DNA from 3 places in the Bifidobacterium hominis genome. Region 1 is predicted to be linked to each of the others. Evidence: riboswitches for the same ligand, from Rfam matches in the RefSeq annotation. Region 1 holds a riboswitch; each other region holds the start of a gene.
What was found. Region 1 has a riboswitch for thiamine pyrophosphate ahead of WMO36_RS02805 (solute carrier family 23 protein). Riboswitches for the same ligand answer to the same signal wherever they lie in the genome.
Positions count from the first base shown of each region.

Region 2: linked by a shared signal. The riboswitch ahead of WMO36_RS01775 (ECF transporter S component) and the one ahead of WMO36_RS02805 (solute carrier family 23 protein) in region 1 are both predicted to bind thiamine pyrophosphate.
Region 3: linked by a shared signal. The riboswitch ahead of tenA (thiaminase II) and the one ahead of WMO36_RS02805 (solute carrier family 23 protein) in region 1 are both predicted to bind thiamine pyrophosphate.

Region 1 covers NZ_JBBMFR010000002.1:309,546-314,151, reverse strand. Annotated here, with positions in the region: gene WMO36_RS02810 (LuxE/PaaK family acyltransferase) at 1-623, opposite strand, end outside; gene WMO36_RS02805 (solute carrier family 23 protein) at 683-2,032, opposite strand; TPP riboswitch at 2,098-2,199, opposite strand; gene gltB (glutamate synthase large subunit) at 2,426-4,606, shown strand, end outside.
Region 2 covers NZ_JBBMFR010000002.1:84,616-89,221, forward strand. Annotated here, with positions in the region: gene ligA (NAD-dependent DNA ligase LigA) at 1-1,124, shown strand, start outside; gene WMO36_RS01770 (Mrp/NBP35 family ATP-binding protein) at 1,218-2,339, shown strand; TPP riboswitch at 2,490-2,592, shown strand; gene WMO36_RS01775 (ECF transporter S component) at 2,618-3,229, shown strand; gene WMO36_RS01780 (ABC transporter ATP-binding protein) at 3,325-4,606, shown strand, end outside.
Region 3 covers NZ_JBBMFR010000002.1:68,441-73,046, reverse strand. Annotated here, with positions in the region: gene ppgK (polyphosphate--glucose phosphotransferase) at 1-610, opposite strand, end outside; gene WMO36_RS01730 (glycosyltransferase family 2 protein) at 854-1,867, opposite strand; TPP riboswitch at 1,984-2,094, shown strand; gene tenA (thiaminase II) at 2,087-2,854, shown strand; gene WMO36_RS01720 (YhbY family RNA-binding protein) at 2,980-3,285, opposite strand; gene WMO36_RS01715 (hypothetical protein) at 3,317-3,484, opposite strand; gene WMO36_RS01710 (energy-coupling factor transporter ATPase) at 3,478-4,606, opposite strand, start outside.

The sequences.
Region 1 (4,606 bases):
AGATACAGGTATGCGGACGAGGCACCCATCAGCATCACCGGCTCGCCATCGGCCACCGCCTGATTGAGGAATCTCTCCACGCCCGCGAAGTCCAATCCATCCTCATGGAAGAAGAAGCCGCTGCCCTCGCTACCGCACCGCTCCACCGCACGCGTCAGATAACGGGCCAACGAACCATTATGATTCATCTCCCAAGCGGGGGAGAGCACTGCGATGCGTATACGCTCGCGGTCCGGCATGATGAAATGACGGAACGGGCCGATCATCGAAGCGTCCCACACCTCAAGATCAGGATGATAGTTGCGTCCACGCTGGCCAGGATGCGTGGTGCCGCTGGTCATAAACACGGCCTCGCACTCCGTCTCGGGAACCGAAGTGAGCGTCAGCATCTTGAACCCATCCACCGGCATCGGTGGAATATCCATCCAGCTGGACAACGTCTGCGGAGTCACCCTGCGAGACATGCAATACGTGCGATACTGCATGTTATGAGCGTACTGAAAAGCGAAAATCTGTCGTGCGAGTGCGTCGAACGCCTCATCCGGCGCGGTTTCGCATCCGTATTTTTCGATGAACTCAAGCACATCTGCCTTGACCTGCTGCGCTTCAGTGTTTAGCGACATCGATGTCATGATGCAATGTTCCTTTCCTATGTTGAATTTCGGTAACGGTTGGCCATGAATCAAGCTTGTGCCTGATCCCCGTTGTTGCCCACGGCTGTTTTGCGACGATTGATTAGATTCGGCAAATCGATCAGCAACGCTTTGAGAATCACCACGCAGAACGCGCCGACCAGAATCGAATTGGAGAAGAACACGTGAGCGCCGCCCTCAAGACCGCTCAATGCGTTCGGCAACGCGATACCCAACAGCAGTGACAAGCCGATGACTACTTGGGATCGGTCGTCCGGCTCTGCCTTGCGCAGTGTATTGAAGCCCGTACTGATCAGGCTCGCCGCAGCCGGAAGGAAAATGCCGCCGATTACAGGGGAGGGAATCAGCGACAACATCGCGCCGGCTTTCGGCACGAAACCAAGTGCCACAAACACCACACCGGCGATGATCACCGGCACGCGTGTGTGGGACTTGCCCTCATCCGTAACCTTCAGTAAAGCGACATTCTGTGGATATGCGGTAGTGGTGAAGCCACCGATCAGCGAAGAAATAGCGGAACCAGCCGCTTCGCCGGACAAACCATAACGAACCTGGCGATCCTCAAGCTTGACGCCTTGAATCTCGCTGGCCGCCTGATACACGCCAAGCGCTTCCATAATCGCAACCATATATGCGATGAAGAACGGTACAAAAACCGCAGCATCAAAATCAAAACCGCCATATGGCATGATCTGAGGAAGACCGAACCAAGGCTTGGACGCAACCCCGGAAAAATCCGCCATGCCAAACACTATGGAGAGCGAAGTGCCGACAACCAGCGCAATCAAATAGGAAAGCGCCCTGACCATGCCTTTGCCGAACTGGGAAAGCACCACCACCAACACGCAAGTCACCACAGACACGGCCAGCGTCTTCGGATCAGCGAACCCGTCATCGCCGGGAGCGCCGCCAAGAAACTCACTCAATGTGAAACTCGACAGCGAAACGCCCACCAGAAAAATAATCACGCCGGAAACCATCGGCGCAAATAGAAAACGCATCTTCTCAATCACACGAGTCAGACACAACACCAGAAAAATCAGCGAACTAACAAAAATCGACGTGCCAGCCGCAGCCAACGAACCGGCGGTACCAGCGGCAATCATCAACGCGTCAAACGCGGCAGACGGACCTTGTACAATCGGCAGACGCACCAACTTCGTGGCCTGAATCAACGTGACCAAACCGGACACGATGAAAATGGCGTTCACCATATTCGAAGACAAGGCCAACGGCAACCCAATGGCACCGGCCACAAATACCGGATCAAGCCACACATTAGACACCAACACATGCTGCAAGCCCAGCAAAACGTTCTTTGGAGTGAGCTTCTTCGAATCGGATCCGCTCTGAACGGACGGTTGCGACATGGCAGACATGCCAATTCCCTCTCTTCCTTACGGGGGCGACCAGTCTATGATCGCCGACACAGGGGAACGCATGTGCGCACTGTTCGTGACATTCCTACGCAGGCATTACCCTGATCAGGTATGAGGGTCCGGGCAAAGCCCGTCTCAGCCACATATCGGCTCCCCCTGTGCTATTCGGACAGGCAACCAGCATAACGGCATGCGTCGATACTTGGATGAGTTGGCATGAGAGCCCAGTGCGTTGTGAATTCTCCACATTTCCTCAAGAAAATGTACCTTGACTTTTCTGGGTATTCGTTATATGGACACGGAAATATCCACGACACAAAGGCGCGCTATTCTAAACCGCGCATTAAAGAACCGCAAGACTTTTCTTGCCCAAAAACATTGAAGGTGGTTTCGGTGACTTTCCACACCCCGTTAGATCTCACGATCCATGATTCCCAAGGTATGTACGATCCCGACGCCGAGCATGACGCCTGCGGCGTGGGTATGGTCACCACCCTCAACAAGCGCCCCGAACGCAAAATCGTCGACGACGCCATTGAAGTGCTCGTCAACCTCAACCACCGTGGCGCGGTCGGCGCCGAAGAAAACACCGGCGACGGCGCGGGCATCCTCATGAGCATGCCCGACGAATTCATGCGCGCCACCGCAGGCGTCGAACTACCCGAAGAAGGCCACTACGCCGCCGGCATCGCGTTCCTCGACCGAGACATCGCCACCTCCGGCCAACAAGAACAGGCCATCGCCAAAATCGTGCGCGAAGAAGGCCTCGAAGTACTCGCATGGCGCGTCGTACCCACCAACCCGGACGGACTCGGACTGCAGGCGCTCGCCAGCATGCCCGCGTTCAAGACGCTGGTCGTGGCCGACCCCGAAGGGCAGCTCGCCGGCATCGAACTGGACCGCAAGACGTTCCGCATCCGCAAGCGTGTGGAACACGAGGTGGGCATCTACTTCGCGTCCCTTTCCGCACGCACCATCACCTACAAGGGCATGCTCACCACCATGCAGATCAAACCCTTCTTCCTGGACCTTTCCGATGAGCGCATGAAGGCGAAGATCGCCATCGTGCACTCCCGTTTCTCCACCAACACGTTCCCGAGCTGGCCGCTCGCACAGCCGTTCCGCCAGCTGGCTCACAACGGCGAGATCAACACCATCCAGGGTAACCGTAACTGGCTGTCCGCGCGAGAAGGTCGACTGAGCTCCGAACTGCTTGGCGAATTCAAGCCGTTGCTGCCGATCGCGACCCCGGGCTACTCCGACTCCGGCACGTTCGACGAATGCCTCGAACTGCTGCACCTGTCCGGACGTTCCATGCCGCATGCCATCTCCATGATGCTGCCGCCGGCATGGGAGAAGAACGACCAGCTCGATCCCGACGTTAGGGCGTTCTACGAATACAACAACACACTGATCGAACCGTGGGACGGCCCCGCGCACATCATCTTCACCGACGGCACTCAGGTCGGCGCGTTGCTCGACCGCAATGGCTTCCGCCCCGGCCGCTGGCAGCTCACCGACGACGGTTACATCGTGCTCGCCTCCGAAACCGGCGTGCTTCCGGAGAACGCCGAGGAGCACATCGTGTCCAAGGGCCGCTTGGAGCCGGGCAAGATGTTCCTCGTCGACACCGATGAAGGCCGCATCATCCCCGACGAAGAAATCAAGAAGAACCTCGCTGCCCAGCATCCGTACCGCCAGTGGGTCGAAGGCAACACCGTCGAGATGAGCCAGCTGCCCAAGCGCGAGCACGTCAACCACTCCGGCCAGTCCGTGCAGCGCCGTCAGCGTGCCTTCGGCTACACCGAAGAGGACCTGAAGCTGCTGCTCGCCCCGATGGCCAACACCGGTAAGGAACCGCTCGGATCCATGGGCAACGACGCGCCTATGGCCGCGCTCTCTTCCCGCAGCCGCATGCTGTTCGACTACTTCACCCAGAAGTTCGCGCAGGTTACCAACCCGCCGCTCGACTGGGAACGTGAAAAGATCGTGACCTGCCTCGAATCCGCCATCGGTCCCGAGCCGAACCTGCTGGCCGATTCCGAACTGCACGCCAAGAAGATCCTCATTCCGTTGCCGGTGCTCAACTCCGACGAAATGGCGCAGCTCAAGCGCCTCGACCGCGCCAAGATCCTCGGCGGCTACTACAAGCCGTTCGTCGTCAAGGGTCTTTATCAGGTCGCAGGCGGCGGCAAGGCACTGAAGGAACGTCTTGAGGAAATCTTCCAGGAAGTCGATGAGGCCATCGCAAACGGGTCCAACTTCCTTGTGCTCTCCGACCGTGAATCCAACTACACGTGGGGACCGATTCCATCACTGCTGCTCACTTCCGCGGTGCAGCACCACCTGCTGCGCAGACACACGCGTACCCAGATCTCCATGGTCGTGGAGGCCGGCGATGTGCGCGAAATCCACCATGTCGCTCTGCTAATCGCCTACGGCGCGGCAGCAGTCAACCCGTATCTGGCGTTCGAATCCGTCGAAGACCTGTCCCGCAATGGGTATCTCAACGTCGATGCCGAAACCGCAGTGAAGAACCTGACCAACGCGCTGTCCACCGGCGTGCTCAAGATC
Region 2 (4,606 bases), 220 kb from region 1:
CACAGTTAACCGAACGCATCATCAACCTGGCATCCAGAAAGGCGTTCGATATCGAACATCTGGGTGACCAATCGGCCATCGCGTTGACGAATCCGGAAGAGGATCGCCCCGATTCGGTGGCGACCTACGCGCCGAACATCACCGAAATCGTGGTGGCACCGGGGCAGGAGCCCGAACCGTACGAGCCGGTGGAAGGGCTGGAACTGCCGGCCCGGCAAACGCCGGTGTTGTCCAGTGAGGCCGGCCTGTTCTCGCTGACAGCCTCCGACCTGCAGGATGTTCGCGTATGGCGAGAAGCGCCAATCATCGAAATCCACGAAACCGTCGGCAAGAACGGTAAGCCGAAAAAAACGCGCAAACGTATCGGCGGATCAGGCCTATGGCATCAGGTCCCGGCGTTTTGGACGACTCCGACAGCGGCGAGAAAGCGTAAGGACGAAGTCGATGAATCCGCGGAATATCCCGGATATGACGTGCCTGAGGATGCCATGGTGATCCGAGAGGAAACCAAAGTATCGCGTTCCGGAGCATCCAGCGTGCAGCCGGTATATATACGCCCTGCGGAAAACACAAGGAAAATGCTTGACGAAATGGACAAGGCACGCCACGCCGACTTATGGCGTGTGCTTGTAGCCCTGTCGATCCGGCGCCTCGGACCGCCCACGGCACGTGTTATCGCCAATACGTTCGGATCGCTTGACGCCATCGAACGCGCCAGTGTGGACGAACTGTCTCAGATAGACGGCATCGGTCCGGAGATTGCGGAATCGGTGGTCACGTGGTTCACATCGGCCAAGGAACCAGGCGATTGGCGCGGCACGGTGTTGGAAGCATGGAAGGCTGCTGGAGTTGGTGTGGAGCAAGCTGAAATCAGTACACTACCGCAGACACTTGAAGGCAAGACAGTGGTCGTCACCGGTTCGTTGATTGATTTCTCGCGTGACTCCGCCAAAGAAGCGATTATCTCTCGTGGTGGAAGAGCCTCAGGATCCGTCAGCAAGAAAACCGATTGGGTGGTCGTTGGCGAAAACGCCGGCGCCAAGGCCGCCAAGGCAGAGGAATTAGGCGTTCCCATGTTAAACGAGGACCAGTTCAAAATACTGCTGGAAAACGGAACGGTGTGACGTCGGAACGTCAAGCTGGCAACATAATCGCAAGAAGGCTCTGGCATGCCGCGCCTCCAGACGCTAGTCTGGTACGCGGTTAAAGGAGGAACCATGACCGACGAGCGTACCATTGAAGCGCGCATCTATGAGCGACTCAGCAAAGTGATCGATCCCGAGCTGGGGCGGTCCGTGACCGATCTGGGCATGATCGCAGCCATCGATGCGATACCGGTGGAAGGCAAAACGAACACTTACGAAGTCCGTGTGGAAGTCGAGCTGACGGTGGAAGGCTGCCCATTATCGCAGACCATCACCAACCAAATCAACGGAGCGGTGGCATCCTACCCGGATGCGACGCTGCTGCCGCGTATCGAAGTCGGATCCATGAGCCAAGACAAGCTCACCCAACTCGTTGCAGGTCTCAAAGCCGATCGCAAGCAGAACCCCTTTAATAAGCCGGGCATCAAAACCCGTATTTTCGCCATAGCATCCGGCAAAGGCGGTGTCGGCAAATCGTCCGTCACCGCGAATCTTGCCGCCACTTTCGCGGCGCTCGGTTATGATACGGCCGCCATTGACGCCGACATCTACGGGTTCTCGCTGCCGCGACTGTTCGGCGTGCATGCGCAACCCACCAATCTGAATGGTATGCTCATGCCCGTCACCGCTTGGGGGGTGAAACTGATTTCCATCGGCATGTTCGCGGGCGCCGATCGTGCGATCCTTTGGAGAGGGCCGCGACTGCAGCGTTCGCTCGAACAATTCCTTTCGGATGTGTGGTGGGGCGAGCCCGACGTGCTTCTGCTTGACTTGGCTCCGGGCACCGGCGATATGGCGATTTCCGTGGCCCAGGCCCTGCCGAATGCGGAACTGGTGGTGATCACCACGCCGCAGCCGTCCGCATCCGACATCGCAGTACGCTCCGGCTTGGTGGCGCTGCAGGTGCCGATGAAAGTGCGCGGCGTCGTAGAGAACATGAGCTATTACGAGCATAAGGGTGAACGTCTGCGGATTTTCGGCGAAGGCGGTGGTACGCGCGTATCGGAACAGCTGACCGAAAGCCTCGGCTATGACGTTCCTTTGCTCGCTCAGCTTCCACTGGAACCGGAATTGCGGGAGACTGGTGAGGACGGACGCCCGGCCGTGCTGAATGAGGATGGCTCGTTACGTGCCGACGGTATTGGCGAGACATTCAGGAACCTAGCTGAATCATTGATGTGCAGACCTCTGTAAAACTCTATGGAACCGTGTTTCCGTGCTGCATTCAGTACGGGAGGGAAACCCGTGAAGACAGGCCATTGCAAAAATCCGAGCGTGTTCTATGCCGGAAACGAAGCGAAAATGAAACAGCCCTTGTGAAAATCTTGTGCCTTGTGTAGTATCAAGCGCAGACACGGGGGCCGTATGGCTGAGAGGAAGCAAACGCTTCGACCGTATGAACGTATACCGGGTAATGCCGGCGCACGGACGTCTCTCTTTTCCCGTGCCTTGACATAAAGAAAGGCACATTCATGACCGTAAATGAATCTTCCGCGGTGAAGAAGCACAACAACAAATGGCGAGTCGTTGATATCGTTGTGGCCGCCATCGTCGCGGTTGCAGCTGGTGTGATTTTCTGGGGCTGGGATGTTATCTGCGCGGCTCCGATCACGCTGTTCGAAGCGGTGACGCCTGGCTTCGAAGGCCTACTGAACGGCATCTGGCTATTTGCAGGACCTCTGGCCGCCCTTATTGTGCGAAAGCCTGGTGCTGCGCTGTTCGCCGAAACCCTTGCTGCCGCTATAGAACTCGCCATGGGCAATCCCTGGGGCATCGGCGGTTCCCTGATCATTGGCATCTGCCAAGGTCTTACTGCCGAAATCGGCTTTGCGATTTTCGCGTACAAGCGTTGGGATTTGCTGTCGGCCACCATTTCCGGCACCCTCGCCGGTTTGGGATGCTTCCTCTACAACTGGACCGTAAACCCCGCCTGGGCAGGCTTGCGTATTGCCGTCAACTGCGTCACTTCCGTTATTTCCGGCGCTTTGGTGGCTGGAGTCCTGATGTATCTGCTGCAGCAGGCCATTGCCAAAACAGGCGTGCTTGACCGTTTCGAATCCGGTCGTGCGCAGACTCTGGTCTGACGATTCGTTTGTGAAGTCCCGTATCGCATTCACGGTGGGTGGATACGGGACTTCTTTGATGCGTGTTCGCCTTACGAACGCCAAATGCAAAAGGAATGAAAGAACGATTCATGGGTACTGATGCAGAAAAATCGTTTTCCGCAGCCGGGGTGGTCGCACGCGATTGGGGATGGCGACATGCTTCACGTAAGGATTTTGCGTTAAGGCATGTGGACTTCACCATACAGCCGGGGGAGCGTGTGTTGCTGTTGGGTGCTTCCGGTGCCGGAAAATCGACGTTGATGGCCGGTCTTGCCGGCGTGCTCGGCGGTGATGATGAAGGTGAACTCGAAGGTGAGCTGCTGATCGACGGAACGGATGCCCGCCATTCGCGTGGGCGATCAGGATTGGTATTGCAGGATCCCGATGCACAGACGATTCTGGAACGTGTGGGAGACGATACCGCTTTTGGCTGTGAAAATCTGAATCTGCCAAAAGATGAGATTTGGAGCAGGGTCCGTTCCTCACTCGACATTGTTGGACTTGGCTATATGAAACTTGATCGCTCCACGCGCAGGCTTTCTGGCGGGCAGCGTCAACGTCTGGCTTTGGCTGGCGTGCTCGCCATGCACCCCGGATTGCTGTTGTTTGACGAGCCGACCGCCAACCTTGATCCGGAAGGCGTCAAGGAGGTGCATGATGCGGTACGTGATGTGCTTGACCGAACCCATGAAACCTTGGTGGTGGTGGAGCATCACATTGACGTATGGCTTGATTTGGTGGATCGCGTCATTGTGCTTGGCAAGCCGGAAGCCGATTCGCATGTCAGCGGAGTCATCGCCGATGGCACTCCTGAGGAAGTGTTCGGCAGCATGGCGACGGTGTTGGCAAAAGGCGGTGCCTGGGTTCCGGGGCGCACCATTGAAAGCCATATTCCCGAATCCAAGCAGTCATCGGGAAAGGTTGTTCTGCGAACCGAGGATCTCAGCTTCGGACGTGAATTCGCGCTTGGCGAGCATGTGAACCTCGCGTTCCATGCCGGCGAGATTACTGCCCTGACCGGCAAAAACGGTGTGGGAAAATCCACGCTTGCTTTGACTTTGGCTGGCTTGCTCAAACCGATTTCCGGGCGGGTAAGTATGGATGAAAGCATGGTTCCCGCACATAGGGAGAACAACGTCTTCACGTGGAAAAGCAGGGATCTTCTTGGGCGAATCGGCATGGTGTTCCAAGAGCCGGAACACCAGTTCGTTGCATCCAGTGTGCGCGACGAAGTGGCGGTCGGCCCTAAATCCATGGGAAAAACCGATGACGAGGCCTACGCCATCGCCGATATGATGCTGGAACGGTTGAACCTCAAACGGTTCGCCCCAGCCAATCCATTCACGTTATCCGGCG
Region 3 (4,606 bases), 240 kb from region 1:
AGTAGAACTCCATCAGGGAATAGTACTTGGTCAGTCGCTTGGCCCACTTCTTGTAGCCCATATCAAGCTTTTCACGGATGGAGGATGCCGCGTACTTTTCGGCGTCGCCCTTGCCCTTGAGCAGTTCCAGGTGACCAAGCTCGGTGTTCGGGATGAGTTCACCGTTGAAAATCAGCGCCGTGCCGATACCGGTACCCAGCGTGGTTGCCACGACCAGACCATCCTGGCCCTTGGCCGCGCCGAACTGCTGCTCGGCAAGGCCTGCCGCGTCAGCGTCGTTCACCACGGTGACTGGACGTCCGCAGGCTTCGGAGAACACTTCGGTGACGTCCACGCCGACCCAAGACTGGTCTAGGTTGGCCATGTAGCCGAGCTTCTCGCCCACGTGGATCGGCGCCGGGAAAGCGATGCCGACCGGAGCGGATTCGGGAACCTCGAAATGCTCGAGCTGCTGGCGAACGATTTCACCGACGGCCTTCGGAGTGGAAACTTCCGGGGTAAGAATCTTCAGACGCGGTTCGGCAAACTCGCCCTTTTCGAGGTTAACCGGGGCTGCCTTAATGCCGGAGCCTCCAATGTCAACGCCAAACGCCTGTGCAGTTTCAATCATCTTCGACCTCTCCTATCAAGGTACATAGTGGGTGTTATCGAACCGGTAAGCGCCATAGTAACTCGCCCCATGCCCCAAAACGCGCCGAAAAAGCATAAATGGTGAATACGATTGCATAATTTTTCGCAATGAAATGATTCATTCTGCAACTTTTTTCTGCAAACGATTCGCCCCATGTCAACTCAACGCATCGGCATGGGGCGAATCGTAAGAAGATGACCGTCTGAAGACGGCGCAACCGCATCACTTGAGCGGCGGCATCGGCTTCCAATCCGGATCATGCAACAGCTTGCGTGAATCCCACCAACCCTTGGCTATCTGCACCAAGCCGGTCTTCACATGCTCTCGGTCCACCATCACCAGACGGATGACTTCCTTGGCGGCGGTCAGCAGCGTACCCAGACCGAACATCAGCGGACGGTAATCGCCGAACGCCATGAAATAGCGCGCCATGTAGCCTCGGTTACGCATGATGTGGTAACGGTTCATGTCAGAGGTGGAGTTGAGCTGGCGCACGCCGGCGATATCCCAATTGCCGATTTCACGAGTGCGGCGCAGGATCACGTCAGGCACCACGATCGGGTTGGTGACTTTGCTGGCGCGGTAGCCGTACATCGTGTCGTCCCAGTAGATGAAGAAACGCGGATCCGGCAAGCCGATCTGTTCGACGATGTTGCGGCGGAACAGACCCCCCTCGAAGCACAGGGTGTCCATCACGCGGTAGCCGGGGCGTCCGAATGCGGCCGGAGCGATCGGATTGGGGATGCCGAGGGGAATGATGAAATCGTATTGCCAGTAGAACGGACCGCCGTCATAGTCGTATCGGCTGCCTTGGATCACATCATGGCTGCCGGTCCACTTGGCGAGTCGTTCGATGGCTTCGGGCATCACAGCCACATCGTCGTCCATCACCCAGAACCATTCGGATCCCAGCTCATATGCCTTCTTCACACCTGCGGAGAATCCGCCTGCGCCGCCGAGGTTGTCGGATTGAGGTGCATACACCACGCGACTTTCGTTGCCCGACTGGTCGGCGATGGTATTGCCCCACTGCGCGGTGACCGCTTCACGGAAATCGTCGACCATGCCTTGGGTCGCATCGCTGTGCTCGTTGTCAACGACGACGATACGCCATGGTGCCACAGTGAGTTTTTCGATGGATTCGAACAGGGTGGCGAGCAGCTGCTGACGCTTGTATGTCACCACGACGATAGCCAGCTTTTCGATGGTGTTCTTCGCAACTTGCTTTTCAGTCATACGTTCTATTCTTGCACTCGCCCTCAACCGAACATCGCCTGTGTTCGCATCATGCGGCACGATTCCATTCGGCGGACAGGCTCTTGCACATTTCGGACGGCTTTGCCATAATGTACGGCGTAATGCAGGGGAACCCGTGTTTGTCGGGTTGAGATAGGCCAAGTGAGGCCTGAACCCTTTGAACCTGATGGTTAATACCAGCGTAGGGAGGCATGTCTAATGACTGCTGTGACATCAACAACCAATTTCGATTATGAGTTCGACGCCGCCAAAGGCATCCAACGCAACAATCTTCCTCCGTTCGCGCAGCGCATGCGCAAGGCTGCTGACCTGGTTTGGGAGGAAGGCTACCAGCAGCCGTTCATCCGCGAGCTTGGCGAAGGCACACTGCAACGCGAGCGTTTCGCCTTCTATCTGCTGCAGGATTTTCGTTATGTGAACGATTACGCCAGAGTGCACGCTTTGGGATTAGCCAAGGCCACCGACCCTGAAATCATGGCGTTCATGCTCAAAGTGCAGAACGGCGCCCTGCAGGTCGAGACCGAAGTACACCGCTCCTACTTGGCCAGCTATGGCATCACCGAAGAGCAGATGAACAATGTGCGCCAGTCGGCCTTCGCGCGTGCCTACACGTCGAATATCCTTTCCATCGCCTATGGCAAGGATATTCTCGACATTCTTGTGGCCGTGCTGCCGTGCGCCTGGGTGTATGCGGATTATGGTTACCGTCTTGCCGCCGAGTTTGCCGACACGCTTGACGACAATCCGTACAAAAGCTGGGTCGACATGTATAAGACCGACGAGTTCTGGCAGGATTCCGTGTGGCTGCTCGAACATATCGAGAAACTGGTAGCCGACGCGAGCGAAGAGCGCAAGCGCGAGCTGATTGACATTTTCGTGACCGGCGTGGAGAACGAGTACATGTTCTGGGCCAGCGCGTACGACATGCAGTACACGTGGAAGCCCGAATGGAATCAGGAGCGCTGACACCGCTCCATCGCATGTTTTCCTGACTTCCGATTGTTTATTTTCATTGCAATAGGGCGGGTGCCTTCTGATTGGTTTTCAGAAAGCACCCGCCCTGTTATGTTTGGTCGCGTCAGTTTCCCGCTTTATTCGCGTACGAGACGAATATGCTCCACATCATCGCGATGGGAGCGGCGATAGAGCACGAAACGGTTGCCGATAACCTGTACGAGTTCCGCATTCAGTTCTTCGGCCAACCCCTCGCCTGCTTCCTTAGCCGTCAGTCCGGATCCATCGAGCACAGAGCATTTGATGAGCTCACGCTTTTCGATGGTCTCGTCCGCCTGCTTGATGGCGTTTTCGCTCAAATCGTTCTTGCCGACCTGGATGAGCGGATTGAGCTTGGTGGCCAGGCCGCGCAACTGCTTGACCTGCTTCTTGGTTAATGCCATAACTTGTTCCATTCCTATCTATGATGCTTGCTTAAGAGTAGCGTGAGGGCAGTAAAACCTTGCATATCACTCCTCCCGCGCCTTTGATGGCGTTCACACCGTTTTCGATGTTCCTGCGCGTGTTCAGACGTGCTTCTTCGGCGGTTTCGCTTTCCAATACGATCAGTGGAGCGCCATGCCCGTCCGGAATGCTCAGCATAGTCCAGCGATCAGGGTCAATGCGGCAATGTATGACACACCCACACCGACTACGGCGATGTCACGTTTGGCGATCCGCATGATTCGCCAGTGCGTGCGCATGATGCCTTCCTCGTAACATCGTGCGTCGAGTGCAAGGCTGAGATTATCGGCATGGCGTATCGCTCCTGCGAATACCGGAATGATAATGGCGGTCATCGCTTTGATCCGCTGCACGAATGTTCCCGTTTCAATGCTGCCGCCTCGGACTGATTGCGCATCCACAATGGCTTTCGCTTCGCTTCCTAACGTGGGCAGGAACCGCAATGCGAGGCTCATCACCAACGCGATCTCCTGCGCATGCATGCCTAATTTTGCGAAAGGTTTGAGCAACGCTTCGAATGCGTCGGTGATGGCCGTGGGCGTGGTGGTGGCAAGGAATACCGCTCCGACGATAATGACCACGACGAATCTGCAGGCGTACAGTATGGCGATACGCACACCGTCGTCGGTGATTGGAATCGGCCCGATGTTCGTAAGAACGTTGCCGGATCGCACGAAGAACATATTGAGCAGTCCGCAGAACACGAACAATGCGAGGAACACGTGAACCGATTTGAACAGTTGTTTCACGCCGATGCCCGATATCGCAACGATCATGCCGGTCAGCAGTGCGGCCACAAGCAACTGCCAGAAGGATCTGATGGCGAACGCGGAGAACATGATCGCCAACGCACTCACCATCTTCACGCGCGGGTCAAGCCGTTCCATAAAACTGCGGTTTTCACGGACGTCTCCCTTTGCGCGTCCGGAGTCAATCGCGTGCGGATTCTTCGAACCTGCCGTTTCGGAAGTGCCATTGGCTTCGATATTTCGAGTAGCGACATTACCGTTTTGTCTACGATCAAGCGCAATCACCCGATCGGCGAGCACGTCGATTTCCGTTTGTGAATGGGAAATGATGAGTACGGTGACGCCTTGTGCGTGGAGGGTTTGGATGAGATCGTGCACGCGGGTTGTAGCCGCCTCGTCAAGTCCTGCGGTCGGCTCGTCCATAATAAGGATCTGCGGTTGGCATGCGATGACGCCCGCTATGGCGGCAAGTCGTTGTTGTCCGCCGGAAAGGTCGAATGGCGAACGATCG